Regions from separate parts of the Streptomyces tritici genome, predicted to be linked through region 2. Evidence: riboswitches for the same ligand, from Rfam matches in the RefSeq annotation. Region 2 holds a riboswitch; each other region holds the start of a gene.
The links. Region 2 has a riboswitch for thiamine pyrophosphate ahead of ACNJ93_RS23450 (thiamine ABC transporter substrate-binding protein). Riboswitches for the same ligand answer to the same signal wherever they lie in the genome.
Positions count from the first base shown of each region.

Region 1: another riboswitch for thiamine pyrophosphate. It lies ahead of thiC (phosphomethylpyrimidine synthase ThiC); the one in region 2 lies ahead of ACNJ93_RS23450 (thiamine ABC transporter substrate-binding protein).
Region 3: another riboswitch for thiamine pyrophosphate. It lies ahead of thiO (glycine oxidase ThiO); the one in region 2 lies ahead of ACNJ93_RS23450 (thiamine ABC transporter substrate-binding protein).

Region 1 is NZ_CP183183.1:3,387,240-3,392,322, forward strand. It holds gene ACNJ93_RS15625 (VWA domain-containing protein) at 1-1,052, opposite strand, end outside; gene thiC (phosphomethylpyrimidine synthase ThiC) at 1,215-2,987, opposite strand; TPP riboswitch at 2,980-3,094, opposite strand; gene ACNJ93_RS15635 (YibE/F family protein) at 3,175-4,506, shown strand; gene ACNJ93_RS15640 (SsgA family sporulation/cell division regulator) at 4,540-4,974, opposite strand.
Region 2 is NZ_CP183183.1:5,019,763-5,024,845, reverse strand. It holds gene ACNJ93_RS23455 (ABC transporter permease) at 1-1,287, opposite strand, end outside; gene ACNJ93_RS23450 (thiamine ABC transporter substrate-binding protein) at 1,347-2,441, opposite strand; TPP riboswitch at 2,523-2,648, opposite strand; gene rlmN (23S rRNA (adenine(2503)-C(2))-methyltransferase RlmN) at 2,678-3,790, opposite strand; gene ACNJ93_RS23440 (phosphatidate cytidylyltransferase) at 3,899-4,930, opposite strand; gene frr (ribosome recycling factor) at 4,930-5,083, opposite strand, start outside.
Region 3 is NZ_CP183183.1:1,652,941-1,658,023, reverse strand. It holds gene ACNJ93_RS07695 (thiazole synthase) at 1-475, opposite strand, end outside; gene thiS (sulfur carrier protein ThiS) at 483-683, opposite strand; gene thiO (glycine oxidase ThiO) at 680-1,843, opposite strand; TPP riboswitch at 1,841-1,953, opposite strand; gene ACNJ93_RS07680 (NAD(P)/FAD-dependent oxidoreductase) at 2,015-3,238, shown strand; gene ACNJ93_RS07675 (Rv2175c family DNA-binding protein) at 3,281-3,646, shown strand; gene thiE (thiamine phosphate synthase) at 3,732-4,379, shown strand; gene metF (methylenetetrahydrofolate reductase [NAD(P)H]) at 4,523-5,083, shown strand, end outside.

The sequences.
Region 1 (5,083 bases), 1.6 Mb from region 2:
ACGGTCCGCATGTCGATCTGCGCGTCTTCCAGTCCCTTCGGCCTCTTGTTGCGGCGGAAGAGACCCACCTGCCCGACGCGGACGTGCAACCGCAGCCAGTCCGGGAGTTCCCCGAGCCGGAGGTCGGGCAGACGGGCCGGCTGCGAGGCGAACGTCCACGCCTGCATCTCCCCGTCGTCGTCGAGCTGCGCGGCGACCGCGGCCATCCGCTCCACCACGTCGGCCACGACGCCCCGCGTGTACAGGAAGCTCATGGACCCGGAGGCGTCCAGGACGAGCACGACGCGGGCGACGACGCCCTCCGCCCCGTGCTTGCGCAGGCTGACCGCGACCTGTTCCTTGCGCAGCGACAGGCGTTTGCGCATGTCGACCGGCAGACGTTCCTCGCCCTTGCTGAGCCGCGGTCCCCCGGACGACGCGCTCGGAGCCGGTACGCCGGGCGCAGCCGGTACGGCGGGTGGAGCCGGCGCGGCCGGCGGCGCCGGTACTGGAGGTGCCTGCGGCGCGGCGCCGGTGGACGGCTCGTCGACCGTGATGCCGAACTCCGTGGCCAGACCGGCGAGCCCCGCGGCGTACCCCTGGCCCACCGCCCGGAACTTCCACTGCCCCTGCCGCCGGTACAGCTCGCCGCTGATGAACGCCGTCTCGGTGCCGGCCGTCATGGCGAAGTGCGCCAGCTCGTTCCCGGAAGCCGCGTCGAGCAGTCTGAGTGTGAGCCCGGGTACCTGACCGAAGGTCCCGCCGTCGGCCGAGGCGCACAAGGCGACGCGCTCGACCTCGGGCTCCAGCGCGCCGAGGTCCACCGTCAGGGTGTCGCCCGTGACGCCGGCGGCGCTCTGCTTGCCCAGGTGCGCCACGGCTCCGGACGCGTGCCGCGGCTGGTTGTAGAAGACGAAGTCGCCGTCGTCGCGCACCCGCCCGGCCGACGTCAGGAGCAGCGCCGACGCGTCGACGTCCGGCACGCCCGGTCCGGAGGACCAGACGAGCTCGACACGCAGTGCGGGAGAGTCCACGGGCACGTTGGCGCCCTTGCTGAGGGAGCTCGCTGTCATGGCATCAGTCTGCCGAGCACAGCCGCCGAAACACCCGTTTCTCGCCGATCTCGGCAGCCCCGGCAGCGAACGAGGCCGTCCCCTTACAGGTCGGGCACCCGTGCGCGCTGTGCTGGGAAGCCCCCTCGCCCTCCCAGAACAGCGCGCCCAGGCGCCCCGGCCTCAGTCCGCCAGCGGCAGATAAACGCGGTTGCCGGAGGCGGCGAACTCGGCGGACTTCTCCGCCATGCCCGCCTCGATCTCGTCCGACTTCAGCTCACCGCCGTGCTCGCGGCGGATGTCCTGCGAGATCTTCATCGAGCAGAACTTCGGGCCGCACATCGAGCAGAAGTGCGCCGTCTTCGCCGGCTCCGCCGGAAGCGTCTCGTCGTGGAACTCGCGGGCCGTGTCCGGGTCCATGGCCAGGTTGAACTGGTCCTCCCAGCGGAACTCGAACCGCGCGTCCGACAGCGCGTCGTCCCACTCCTGCGCCCCCGGATGCCCCTTCGCCAGGTCCGCCGCGTGCGCCGCGATCTTGTACGTGATCACGCCGGTCTTCACGTCGTCCCGGTTCGGCAGGCCCAGGTGCTCCTTGGGCGTGACGTAGCAGAGCATCGCGGTGCCCCACCAGGCGATCATCGCCGCGCCGATGCCGGAGGTGATGTGGTCGTACGCGGGCGCGACGTCCGTCGTCAGCGGGCCGAGGGTGTAGAACGGCGCCTCCTCGCAGATCTCCTGCTGGAGGTCGATGTTCTCCTTGATCTTGTGCATCGGGACGTGGCCCGGGCCCTCGATCATGGTCTGCACGTTGTGCCGCTTGGCGATGGTGTTCAGCTCGCCCAGCGTCCTGAGCTCGGCGAACTGCGCGTCGTCGTTGGCGTCCGCGATCGAGCCGGGCCGCAGGCCGTCGCCGAGCGAGTACGTGACGTCGTACTGCGCGAGGATCTCGGAGAGCTCCTCGAAGTGCGTGTAGAGGAAGTTCTCCTTGTGGTGCGCGAGGCACCAGGCCGCCATGATCGAGCCGCCGCGGGAGACGATGCCCGTCTTGCGGCGGGCGGTCAGCGGCACGTACCGCAGCAGCACGCCGGCGTGGACGGTCATGTAGTCGACGCCCTGCTCGGCCTGCTCGATGACCGTGTCCTTGTAGATCTCCCAGCTCAGCTCCTCGGCCTTGCCGTCGACCTTCTCCAGGGCCTGGTACAGCGGCACGGTCCCGATCGGCACGGGGGAGTTGCGCAGAACCCACTCACGGGTGGTGTGGATGTTGCGGCCGGTCGAAAGGTCCATCACCGTGTCCGCGCCCCACTTGGTGGCCCAGGTCATCTTCTCCACCTCCTCCTCGATGGAGGAGGTGACGGCGGAGTTGCCGATGTTGGCGTTGACCTTCACCAGGAACCGCTTGCCGATGATCATCGGCTCGATCTCCGGGTGGTTCACGTTGGCCGGCAGCACCGCGCGCCCGGCCGCGATCTCCTCGCGCACGACCTCGGGGGAGACGTTCTCCCGGATCGCGACGTACTCCATCTCCGGGGTGACCTCACCCCGGCGGGCGTACGCGAGCTGGGTCACCGCCTGGCCGCCGCGGCCGCGGCGGGGCTGGCGCGGACGGCCGGGGAAGACCGCGTCGAGGTTCTTCAGCCCGCCGCGCGGCGAGGTGTGCTTGATGCCGTCGTCCTCGGGACGGACGGGACGGCCCGCGTACTCCTCGGTGTCGCCGCGGCCGATGATCCAGTTCTCGCGGAGCGGCGGCAGGCCGCGCCGGACATCGGTCTCGACGGTGGGGTCGGTGTACGGCCCGGACGTGTCGTACAGCGTCACGTCCTTGCCGTTGGTGAGGTGCACCTGACGGACCGGCACCCGGAGGTCGGGGCGCGAGCCCTCGATGTACCCCTTGTGCCAGCCCGGCTTCCGCTCGGCCTGGTCGGCGGCAGGCGTGCGTGCATCCTGAACGGTCATGAGACCTACTCCCTACGCCGGCATTACCCGGTAACAGGTTCGGCGGTCGGCGCAGCGATCGTCAGCGCCCTCTCAGCCCGGTGCTCCGAGCTCCCGCGTGTGCAAAGGTGCCACCACGCTAGCGTTTCCCCTGGCGTGCTGAACAGTGGGCCCCCGGCGTTCTTGCGATGATCGGTCGGTGACTTCGATGCAGCAGAGCCCCGAACCGCACGGCCACGGCCACGGCCACTCGCACAGCCACGGGCCGGCCGCACCCGTCTCGCGCCATCTGCGCAAGGTCATCGCCGCCGTCCTGATCCCGTTCGCGGCGGCCGTGGTGGTCGGTCTCGCGGTGCTGTGGCCGGGCGGCGTGCCGGGGCACGAGCGCACCGGCGTCGGCTTCGACCGGCAGACCGAGCAGGGCAGGGTCGTCGCGGCCCAGAAGGTCGACTGCAAGGACGTGAACGCCGCCCAGGTGCCGCCCACCGGCGACACCACGACCCCGCAGGGCCGGGAGGCGCTCAAGGCGCAGCAGGGGCAGTGCACCAAGGCGACCGTCGAGGTCACCACCGGTCCGGAGAAGGGCCGCACCTTCACCGAGATCGTGCAGCCGGACGCGCCCCGACAACTCCACGAGGGCCAGGGCGTCGTGGTCGCGTACGCCCCCGACGCCCCGCGCGACCTGCAGTACTCCGTGGCGGACGTGAACCGGAAGGTGCCGCTGGCGGTGCTCGCCGGGATCTTCGCGCTGGCGGTGGTCGCCGTGGGCCGGATGCGCGGCGTGATGGCGCTGATCGCGCTGGCGGTGAGCTTCCTGGTGCTGACCTTCTTCATCCTGCCGGCGATCCTGCAGGGGTCGAATCCGCTGGTGGTGGCGGTGGTCGGGTCGAGCGCGATCATGCTGATCGCGCTGTACATGTGCCACGGCCTCTCCGCGCGCACCTCGGTGGCGGTCCTCGGCACGCTGATCTCGCTGCTGCTGATCGGCCTGCTCGGCTCGCTGTTCATCGGCTGGGCGGCGCTGTCGGGGAACACCGACGACAACACCGGCCTGATCCACGGGCTTTACCCGGACATCGACATGTCCGGCCTCCTGCTCGCCGGTGTGATCATCGGTTCGCTGGGTGTGCTCGACGACGTGACGGTGACGCAGACCTCGGCCGTGTGGGAGCTGCACCAGGCCGATCCGCGGATGGGGCCGCGGGCGCTGTACCGGGCGGGCATCCGGATCGGCCGGGACCACATCGCGTCCGTGGTCAACACGCTGGTCCTCGCGTACGCGGGTGCGGCGCTGCCGCTGCTGCTGCTGTTCTCGATCGCGCAGAGCAGTGTGGGGACCGTGGCCAACAGCGAGCTGGTCGCGGAGGAGATCGTCCGGACGCTGGTCGGCTCGATCGGACTGGTGGCCTCGGTCCCGGTCACGACCGCGCTGGCGGCCCTGGTCGTCTCCGCCGACCGGCCGGCCGCCTCGGAGCCCGTTTCCGACGAGGTCGCGGGGCGCCGGCCGGCTCGGGGCGGACGGCGCCGGCGCGCGAAGTAGCGGATGCCGGGCTGCGGTGCGCGAAGTGCGCCGTCAGCCGGCGTTCTCCTCGGCGAGGATCTTGCCGAGCGCCGCCTCCAGGGAGTCCTCGAAGTCGCCGAGGGCGCATTCCTGACCGAGCGGGACGAGCTTGTCCGTACGGTCCAGGAAGGCGACGAGCGGCGGGGCGCTGGCCCGGAACAGGGCCCGGTCCGTTCCCACCTGGAGTCGGATGGAGACGTCCGAGAGGTCCTCGGGTTCGGTGGGCGCGATGTGGACGTCGCCGTCCCCGCTCGGCCGGTTGATCCCGTCGAGCAGCAGCTCGCGGCCGAACGCCCAGGTCACCGGGGCGTCGCCGGGGAGATGGAAGGTCATCCGCACCGCGTAGGGATCCCTGGTCTCGTACCGCAGCTCCACCGGGATCCGGAAGGAGAGCTCCTCGGAGACGAGAAAGCTCATCAGGACCTCGGCCTGCACCGACTCGCGCATCGTGTACCCCGCAGTAGATGAAGCAGTTCTGAGAAGACAGCTGTGGAAAGCAGTGGAGCTGTGGCGGAAACGGCCAGGAACGATCCCCCATGGCCCTCTTGACGCCATC
Region 2 (5,083 bases):
GTCCACCGCCCGCAGCACCGGCAGCATCGTCCGTACGACGAACGGCACGCCGACCAGCGCCTGCGCCAGCGGCACCAGGATCCACGAGGCCCGCAGGTCCAGCGGCGGCTCGTCCAGGGTGATCAGGAACCCGAAGCCGACCGTCACCGCGGACACCCCGAGCGGCAGCATCAGCAGCGCGTCGAAGCCCCGCACCAGCCGCCCCGCCTTCGTCGTGAGCGCAGCCGCGGCGAGGCCGCCGATCAGCAGCGCGATGCCGGTGGCGACCAGCGCGTACTCCAGCGAGTTCCCGACCGCCTCCAGCGGCGGGACGAGGAACGTCCCCGACGCGTCGAGCGAGCCCAGCGCCCGGTAGTAGCGCAGACCGTACCCGTCAGGGCCGGCGAAGGACCGCTCCACCAGCATCGCCAGCGGCAGCAGGATCAGCAGCGCCACCGACGCCAGCACCCCGCCGAGCAGCGCCCACTGCCCGGCACCGCGCGGCCGGCGCGCCGTGCTCCCGGCGGGCACCAGCTTCAGCGCCGACTCCCGGCGCCGTACCGTCCATGCGTGCACGGCGAGGATCGCGCCGACCGCCACGAACTGCACCATCGTCAGCACGGCCGCCGTCGGCAGGTCCAGCAGCCGGGCGGTCTGCCGGTAGATCTCCGCCTCCAGCGTCGCGTACGCCGTCCCGCCGAGGATCTGCACCACACCGAAGGAGGTGAAGGTGAACAGGAAGACCATCAGCGCCGCCGCGGCCACGGACGGCACCAGCGCCGGCAGCGTCACCCGCCGCCACGCCTGCCACCGGGACGCGCCCAGCACCCGCGCGGCCTCCTCCTGCCGCGGGTCGAGCTGCGCCCACAGCCCGCCGACCGTACGGACGACGACCGCGTAGTTGAAGAAGACGTGCGCCAGCAGGATCGCCCCCACGGACGTGTCCAGGCGCAGCCCCCACAGCTCGTCCGTCAGCCCGCCCCGCCCGACCAGCGCCAGGAAGGCCGTGCCGACCATGACCGTGGGCAGCACGAACGGCACGGTCACCACGGCCCGCAGCACCCGCTTGCCGGGGAAGTCGAGCCGCGCGAACACGTACGCGCCGGGCAGCGCGACCAGCAGCGTCAGCGCCGTCGAGGCCGCCGCCTGCCACACCGTGAACCACAGCACGTCCAGCAGGTCCGGCCGGCTCAGCGTCTCGCCGATCCGGCCGAACCGCCACGTCCCGTCGGTCTTCACGCCGCGGGCGACGATCGACGCGACGGGCCAGGCGAAGAACACCGCGAAGAACGCGACGGGCAGGGCCATCAGCCCGAGCCGCGCCGCGCTCCCCCGCAGGTCCCGGCGCCCGCCGGAGCGACGCCCGGCTACTTCAGGACGAGCGACGACCACGCCTGGATCCACGCCTCACGCTTCTCGGCGATCTTCTGCGGCGCCATGGTCTGCGGCTTCTCGATCACCGCGCCGTGCTTCGTGAACAGCTCCGGCAGCGTGGCGTCCTTCGCCACCGGGTGGACGAACATCTGCAGCGGCATGTCGTCCTGGAACTGCTTCGAGATCAGGAAGTCGATCAGCGCCTTGCCGCCCTCGGGGTTCTTCGCCCCCTTCAGCAGGCCCGCGAACTCGGTCTGCCGGAAGCAGGTGCCGGTGGAGACGCCCGTCGGGGCCTCCTTCGGCTGCGGCTGCGCGTACAGCACCTCGACCGGCGGGCTGGAGGCGTACGACACGACCAGCGGCCGGTCGCCCTTGGCCTGCTTGCCGCCCGCGGAGCCGGAGAACTCCTGGTTGTAGGCGAGCTCCCAGCTGTCGACGGTCTTCACGCCGTTGGCCTTGAGCTTCTTCCAGTAGTCCTGCCAGCCCCCGTCGCCGTACCGCGCGGCGGTGCCGAGCAGGAAGCCGAGGCCCGGGGAGGACCGCTCGGGGTTCTCCACCACGAGCAGGTCCTTGTACGCGGGCTTCGCCAGGTCGTCGAAGGTCTGCGGCGGGGCGAGCTTCTTGTCGGCGAAGTACTTCTTGTCGTAGTTGACGCAGATGTCGCCGGTGTCGACCGGGGTGACCCGGTGCTCGTCCTTGTCGAGCTGCAGCTCGGCCGGGATCCGGTCCAGGCCCTTCGCCTCGTACGGCTCGAACAGGCCGTTGTCGAGGCCGCGGGAGAGCAGCGTGTTGTCGATGCCGAAGAAGACGTCGCCCTGCGGGGAGCCCTTGGTGAGGATCTCCTTGTTGAGCGCCTCGCCCGCGTCGCCGCTCTTGAGGACCTTGACGGTGAAACCGGTCTGCTTCGTGAACGCCGCGAGGACGTCCTTGGAGGCGTTGAACGAGTCGTGGCTGACGAGGGTGACCGTCTTCGGGGCCGGGCCGCCGGTGGCCTTGCCCTTGTCGCCGTCCCCTCCGCCGCAGGCGGCGAGCGTGGTGACGCCGAGCGCGGTGGCGACCGCGACGGCGGCCAGCTTGGTGGTGTGCACTGGATTCCTCCTGGGTGTGACCAGGAAGAGACGCGGCCCTGCCCGCGCCCGGGGAAACCGGGCGCGGGCAGGGCGCAACAGCTCGAGTTACGACCGAACTTCCTACCCAGAATGACCTGGGCGAGGTTCAGAGGGTCTGCGGCCGCTGTGTTTGATTCCCAGCGTGTACCGCACTCTCAGCGCTGTGGCGCTCCCCTGTCGGAATATGCAGATGTGTTCGAGCTCAGACTACAAGGTCAGCGTTCGGCGGCGGCCAGCTGTCCACAGGCGCCGTCGATCTCCTGACCGCGGGTGTCCCGGACGGTCACCGGCACGCCGTGCGCGGCGATCGCCTCGACGAACGCCTTCTCGTCCTCCGGGCGGGACGCCGTCCACTTCGAGCCGGGCGTCGGGTTGAGCGGGATCAGGTTGACGTGCACCCGCTTGCCCTTGAGCAGCCGGCCGAGGAGGTCGCCGCGCCAGGCCTGGTCGTTGATGTCGCGGATCAGCGCGTACTCGATGGAGACCCGGCGGCCCGACTTCTCCGCGTACTCCCAGGCCGCGTCGAGGACCTCGCGGACCTTCCAGCGGGTGTTCACCGGGACGAGCGTGTCGCGCAGCTCGTCGTCGGGGGCGTGCAGCGAGACGGCGAGCCGGCACTTGAAGCCCTCGTCGGCGAACCGCAGCATCGCCGGCACGAGACCGACGGTGGAGACGGTGATGCCGCGCTGCGACAGGCCCAGGCCGTCCGGCTCCGGGTCGGTCAGCCGGCGGATCGCGCCGACGACCCGGTTGTAGTTGGCGAGCGGCTCGCCCATGCCCATGAAGACGATGTTCGACAGCCGCGCCGGGCCGCCGGGGACCTCGCCGTCGCGCAGGGCGCGCATGCCGTCGACGATCTGGTGCACGATCTCGGCGGTCGACAGGTTCCGGTCCAGGCCGGCCTGGCCGGTGGCGCAGAACGGGCAGTTCATGCCGCAGCCCGCCTGCGAGGAGATGCACATCGTGACCCGGTCCGGGTAGCGCATCAGGACCGACTCGACGAGCGTGCCGTCATGCAGACGCCACAACGTCTTGCGGGTCGTGTCGTCGTCGCAGGAGATGTGCCGGACCACCGACATCAGGTCGGGCAGCAGCTCCCCGGCGAGCTTCTCCCGGGCGGCGGCCGGAATGTCCGTCCACTGCGCGGGGTCGTGCGCGTACCGGGAGAAGTAGTGCGTCGACAGCTGCTTGGCGCGGAACGGCTTCTCGCCGATCGCGGCGACGGCCTCCTTGCGCTCGGCGGGCGTGAGGTCGGCGAGGTGCCGCGGCGGCTTCTTTGCTCCGCGGGGGGCGACGAAGGTGAGCTCTCCCGGTGCGGGGCGGGCCATGGCAGGTACTCCTCGTAATGACGAAAGGCGCGCCGCTCGGAGCAGCGCGCCCTTCCAGGGTACGGCAGAGCTTCGGTTCAGCCCGTGCCGACGAACAGCCGGCCGGCCTCAGCCCGTGCCGACGAACAGCACCAGCAGCAGCCACACCACCGGCGCGGTGGGCAGCAGCGAGTCCAGGCGGTCCATGATGCCCCCGTGGCCCGGGAGCAGCGTGCCCATGTCCTTGATGCCGAGATCGCGCTTGATCATGGACTCGCCGAGGTCGCCGAGCGTCGCGGACGCCGCCACCGCGAGACCCAGGAGCAGGCCCTGCCACCAGGACCCGCCGTCGATCAGGAACTCCATGCACAGCGCGCCCGCCGCCATCGCGAACGTCACCGCGCCGACCAGACCCTCGCGGGTCTTGCCGGGGCTGATCCGCGGGGCCAGCTTGTGCTTGCCGAAACGCCAGCCGATCGCGTACGCGCCCGTGTCGCTGACCACGGTCAGCAGCAGGAACGTCAGCACCCGCTCCGCCCCGTCGTCCGCGGTGAGCATCAGTGCCACGAACGTCGCCAGGAACGGCACGTAGAACGCGGCGAAGACACCCGCCGTGACGTCCTTCAGATAGCCCTCGGGCGGCTCGGTCATGCGCCACACCAGCACCGCGAGCGCGGTCAGCGCCATCGCGACCCAGGCGCCCTCCGCACCGCGGACGTACCCGGCGACGACCATCGCCGCACCGCCGACCGCGAGCGGCACCAGCGGGGCCTTGAGGCCCTTGCGCTCCTGCAGACGGGTGGTGAGCTCCCACAGCCCCACGACGACGGCGAGCGCTATCACGCCGACGAACGCGGGCTTCCAGATGAACAAGGAGGCGATGATGACGGCGCCGAGTCCGACGCCGACCCCTATCGCCGCCCCCAGATCACGTCCCGCGCTCTTCTTCTGCGGGGGCGGGGGCGGCGGCGTGGGCATGGGCTCCTGGTCTCCGGCGGCCGGAACATCGGGCACGATGGGCATGGGCGCAGTCTGCTGTGCCCGATGCTGATCGTATGCGGGACCCGCCGGGTGCGGCCCCCCGGGACCCGCCGGGGCGGGCCCCTGGTGAGGTCCCCAGACGCCGGCGGGGACCGGGGCTCCCCAGGAAGAGTCGTTCATCAGACCTCGAGAAGCTCGGCTTCCTTGTGCTTCAGCAGCTCGTCGACCTGCGCGACGTACTTCGCGGTGAGGTCGTCGAGCTCCTTCTCGGCACGGCGGCCCTCGTCCTCGCCGATGTCGCCGTCCTTGATGGCCTTGTCGACCGTGTCCTTC
Region 3 (5,083 bases), 3.4 Mb from region 2:
CGATGGGGGAGCCGAGCGGCATGATCGCCGCGCAGCCCGCGTCCTCCAGCTTCCGCGCGAGCACGGGGTCGTCGTTGGTGTACGGGAGCACCGTGAAGCCGTCGTCGACCAGCGTCTCCGCCGCGGCGAGCAGTTCCTCGCCGTCCGGCAGCAGCGTCCGCTCGTCCGCCACGACCTCCAGCTTGATCCAGTCCGTGCCCAGCGCCTCGCGCGCCAGCCGGGCGGTGAGGACCGCCTCGCCGGCGGTGAAGCAGCCCGCCGTGTTCGGCAGGACGCGGATGCCGAGGCGGGTCAGGACCGACAGGACCGAGCCCTGCACGGTCGGGTCCAGGCGGCGCATGGCCACGGTGGTCAGTTCCGTGCCGCTCGCCACCAGGGCGCGTTCCAGCACGTCCAGGCTGGGCGCTCCGCCCGTGCCCATGATCAGGCGGGAGGAGAACTCCGTGCCGGCGAGGGAGAAGACGTCGTCGCTCATGCGCCGCTCAGCCTCCCTGCACCGCGGTGAGGATCTCCACGCGGTCGCCGTCCGCCAGGACCGTCGCGGGCCACTGGCTCCTCGGCACCACCGCCTCGTTCACCGCCGCCGCGACCCCCGAGGGGGCCGCCGTCACGGTCGCGACCAGGGCGTCCAGGGAGAGCGGGCCGGGGAGCGCGCGCGGCTCCCCGTTCACGGACACGTTCATGCGGGCTGCTCCTCACGTACGGCGGAGAATCGGCGGGGGCTGAAGGGGCGCGCCTCGTCCGGCAGCGACCCGGTGGCGAGGACCTCGGCCATCACGTCGCCGGTGACGGGGGTCAGCAGCACCCCGTTGCGGTAGTGCCCGGTGGCCAGCAGCAGTCCGGGCAGTTCGGTCGCGCCGAGCAGCGGCGCGTTGTCGGGGGAGCCGGGGCGCAGCCCGGCCCGGGTCTCGGTCAGCGGCAGCTCGGTCAGTCCGGGGACCAGCTCGTGCGCGTCGCGCAGCAGCTCGTAGACGCCGCCGGCGGTGACCGTCGTGTCCCAGCCGAGCTCCTCGCTGGTCGCGCCGATCACCAGCTCGCCGTTCTCCCGGGGCACCAGGTACACCTGCCCGCCCCGCACCACGGCCCGTACCGTCCGGGACAGGAACGGCGCGTACGCCGGCGGCACCGTCAGCCGCAGCACCTGGCCCTTCACCGGCCGCACCGGCGGCAGCACGTCCTCCGGCACGCCCGCGAGCCTGCCGCTCAGGCTGCCGCCGGCGAGCACCACCTGGTCGGCGGCGAGCTCGGTCCCGTCGTCCAGGACCGCACCGGCCGCCCGGTCGCCGACGACCGTCAGGCGCCGCGCCCAGGCCCGGTGGAAGACCACCCCGGCCCGCTCGCAGGCGAGCAGCAGCGCGTCGGCGAGCCGCCGCGGGTCCACCTGGTGGTCCCCGTCGACCCGCAGGCCGCCGCGCACGCCGGGCGCGAGCATCGGCTCCAGGCGGCGGCACTCGCGGCCGCTCAGCCACACCGAGTCCAGGCCGCAGCGGGCCTGCAGCGCGTGCAGCTCGCGCAGGTGCGCCCGGTCGTCGGAGTCCAGCGCCACCGCGAGGGTGCCGCAGGCGCGGTAGCCGACGTCCAGGCCGGTGGCGTCGGCGAGTTCGGCGACGAAGTCCGGATAGCGGCGCGCGGAGGCGAGGTTGAGACCGAGCAGGGTCTCCTCGCCGTAGTGGAGTTCGGTGACCGCGGCCAGCATCCCGGCGGCGACCCGCGCGGCGCCGCCCCCGGGGTCGGGGTCGGCGATCGCGGTGCGCAGTCCGCGCTGCGCCGCGCGCCAGGCCGTGACGAGCCCGACGATGCCGCCCCCGACGACGAGGACGTCCGAATCGGTACGTGCGTGCATGGGCGTCCAGCCCCTCCCTTCGCCGGCATGACCCGGATCAGGTTCGTACGGTCGGAGGCCGGCCAGCCTCCCTCTCAGCCCGGTGCGTCCGGGCTCCCGCGTGTGCTCTGCGTCGACGGCCAGACTAGCCCACCGCTTACTGACGGATCGTCAGGTGCGTAAGGTGGACGGGTGAGCGAGCAGCTGGAACACACAGGACAGCCGCGGCGCGTGGTCGTCGCCGGCGCCGGCATGGCCGGGGTGCAGACCGCCGTCGCCCTGCGCGAGCAGGGCTTCACCGGGGCGGTGACCGTCATCGGCGCAGAGCCCCACCAGCCGTACGACCGGCCGCCGCTGTCCAAGGCCGTGCTCCTCGGCAAGGCCGAGGACTCCGCCTTCGACGTCGACTTCGCCGAGCTCGACGTCGAACTCCGCCTCGGCGTCGAGGTCACCGGACTGCGCGCGGCGGACCACGAGGTCGACACCGAGGCCGGCCCCGTCCCGTACGACGTGCTCGTCCTCGCCACCGGCGCGTACCCGCTCACCCTCCCCGGCTCCGAGGGCGTCCCCGGCGTCCACCTGCTGCGCACCCTCGACGACGCGGCCCGGCTCAGGCCCGTCCTGGAACAGCGGCACACCCTCGTCGTGGTCGGCGCCGGCTGGATCGGCGCCGAGTTCGCCACCGCCGCCCGCCAGGCCGGCTGCGCCGTCACCGTCGTCGAGGCCGCCGGCCGGCCGCTCGCCGGCGCCCTGCCCGCCGAGGTCGCCGAGCCGATGGCCGCCTGGTACGCGGAGAGCGGCGCCGACCTGCTCACCGGCGCCCGCGTCGAACGGCTCGCCCCCGGCGAGGTCGTCCTCGCCGACGGCCGGAAGCTCCCCGCCGACGCGGTCGTCGTCGGCATCGGCGCCCGCCCCGCCACCGGCTGGCTGGCCAGCTCCGGCATCGCGCTGGGCCCCGACGGCTCGGTCACCGCCGACGACCGGCTGCGCACCTCGCTGCCCGACGTGTACGCGGTCGGCGACTGCGCGTCCTTCCCCTCCGCCCGCTACGGCGAACGCCTGCTCGTCCACCACTGGGACAACGCCCTGCAGGGCCCGCGCACGGTCGCCGCCGGGATCGTGGGCGAGGCGCCCGCGCCGTACGACCCGGTGCCGTACTTCTGGTCCGAGCAGTTCGGCCGCTTCGTCCAGTACGCGGGACACCACGCCCACGCCGACACGCTGCTGTGGCGCGGCGCGCCCGGCGACCCCGCCTGGTCGGTGCTCTGGCTGCGCGGCGACGTGCCGGTGGCGCTGCTCGCCGTGGGCCGGCCGCGGGACCTGGCCCAGGGGCGGCGGCTGATCGAGGCGGGCTCGGTCGTCGACCCGGGGCGCGCCGCGGACCCGGCCGTCCCTCTGAAGGCGGCAGTGCGGTAGGCCCGACTACCGGCTGTCGGTCCCAGATGGCAGGCTTGTCCCGTGACCGAGATTGACGCAAAGATCGATGCTCTCGTCCCTGCCTGGCTCCACCTCCCCGACATCGCGGAAATGCTCGACGTCGAGGTGACGCGGGTGCGCCAGCTGGTCAAGGAGGGCCAGCTGATCGCCGTGCGCCGCGGGGAGAACAGGACGCTCCAGGTGCCGGCCGCCTTCATCCAGGACGGCAAGGTCGTCAAGGGCCTCAGCGGCACCCTGACGCTCCTGAAGGACGACGGCTTCACGGACGAAGAGATGCTGGAGTGGCTCTTCACCCCGGACCCGAGCCTGCCGGGCACCCCCGCGCAGGCGCTCAGCGAGAATCGCGGCACCGAGGTGAAGCGCCGCGCCCAGGCGCTCGCCGTCTGACGCGACAGCACCACGACCACCAGGCGGTGCGCGGCCCCGGGAGACCGAGCCGCGTGCCGCCGCACCACCCGGGGGGAACCGCCTCATGTCCACGCCTCGCGCCCAGCTGTCCGACGCCCGGCTCTACCTGTGCACGGACGCCCGCAAGCGCCAGGGCGACCTGCCCGCGTTCCTGGACGCCGTGCTCTCCTCCGGCGTGGACATCGTCCAGCTCCGCGACAAGGGCATGGAGGCCGGCGAGGAGCTGGAGCACCTCGCCGTGTTCGCCGACGCCTGCCGCCGGCACGGCAAGCTGCTCGCGGTGAACGACCGGGCCGACGTCGCCCACGCCATCGGCTCCGACGTGCTCCACCTCGGCCAGGGCGACCTGCCGGTGCCCGCCGCCCGGGCCGTCCTGGGCGACGAGGTGCTGATCGGCCGCTCCTGCCACGCCGAGTCCGAGGTGGCCGCGGCGGCCGCCGAGCCCGGCGTGGACTACTTCTGCACCGGCCCCTGCTGGCCCACCCCGACCAAGCCCGGCCGGTACGCGCCCGGCCTGGACCTCGTCCGGTACGCGGCGAAGCTCGGCCAGGACCGGCCGTGGTTCGCCATCGGCGGCATCGACGCGGGGAACCTGGACGAGGTGCTGGACGCGGGCGCCCGCCGGATCGTGGTCGTCCGGGCCGTCACCGAGGCCGACGACCCCGGGGCGGCGGCCGCCGAACTGGCCCGGCGGGTCCGCGAGCGCGCGTAGCGAAGGCGCGCGAGCGGGACGGCCGGACGGGCGCGGGCGGACGGGCGCGCGGCCCGACGGCCGGGTGAACCCTGGTGTCCAAAGAGGTGTCCACCTCGTGGACGGCCCTTCGTCGAGCCATGGACCCCGTCTAACCTGCCCCTATGGCACTGGGAACCGCTTCGACCCGCACGGACCGCGCGCGCACCGTCCGCGAGATCCTCGCGTCCGGCAAGACGTCGTACTCGTTCGAGTTCTACGCGCCCCGGACGGAGAAGGGCGAGCGGGGCCTGTGGAACGCGCTCCGGCGCGTCGAGGCCGTCGGTCCCAGCTTCGTCTCGGTGACCTACGGCGCCGGCGGCACCACCCGGGTCGGCACGGTCAAGACCACCCACGAGATCGCCTCGGACACCATCCTCACCCCCGTCGCCCACCTCACCGCCGTCGACCACTCGGTGGCCGAATTGCGGAACGTTCTCGGCCAGTATGCGGACGCCGGCATCCGCAACATGCTCGCGCTGCGCGGCGACCCGCCCGGCGACCCGCTCGGCGAGTGGATCGAGCACCCCGAGGGCGTCCGGTACGCGGCCGACCTCGTGCGGCTGATCAAGGAGTCCGGGGACTTCTGCGTGGGCGTCGCCGCCTTCCCGGAGATGCACCCGCGGTCCACGGACTGGGACACCGACATCCGGCACTTCGTGGACAAGTGCCGCGCCGGCGCGGAC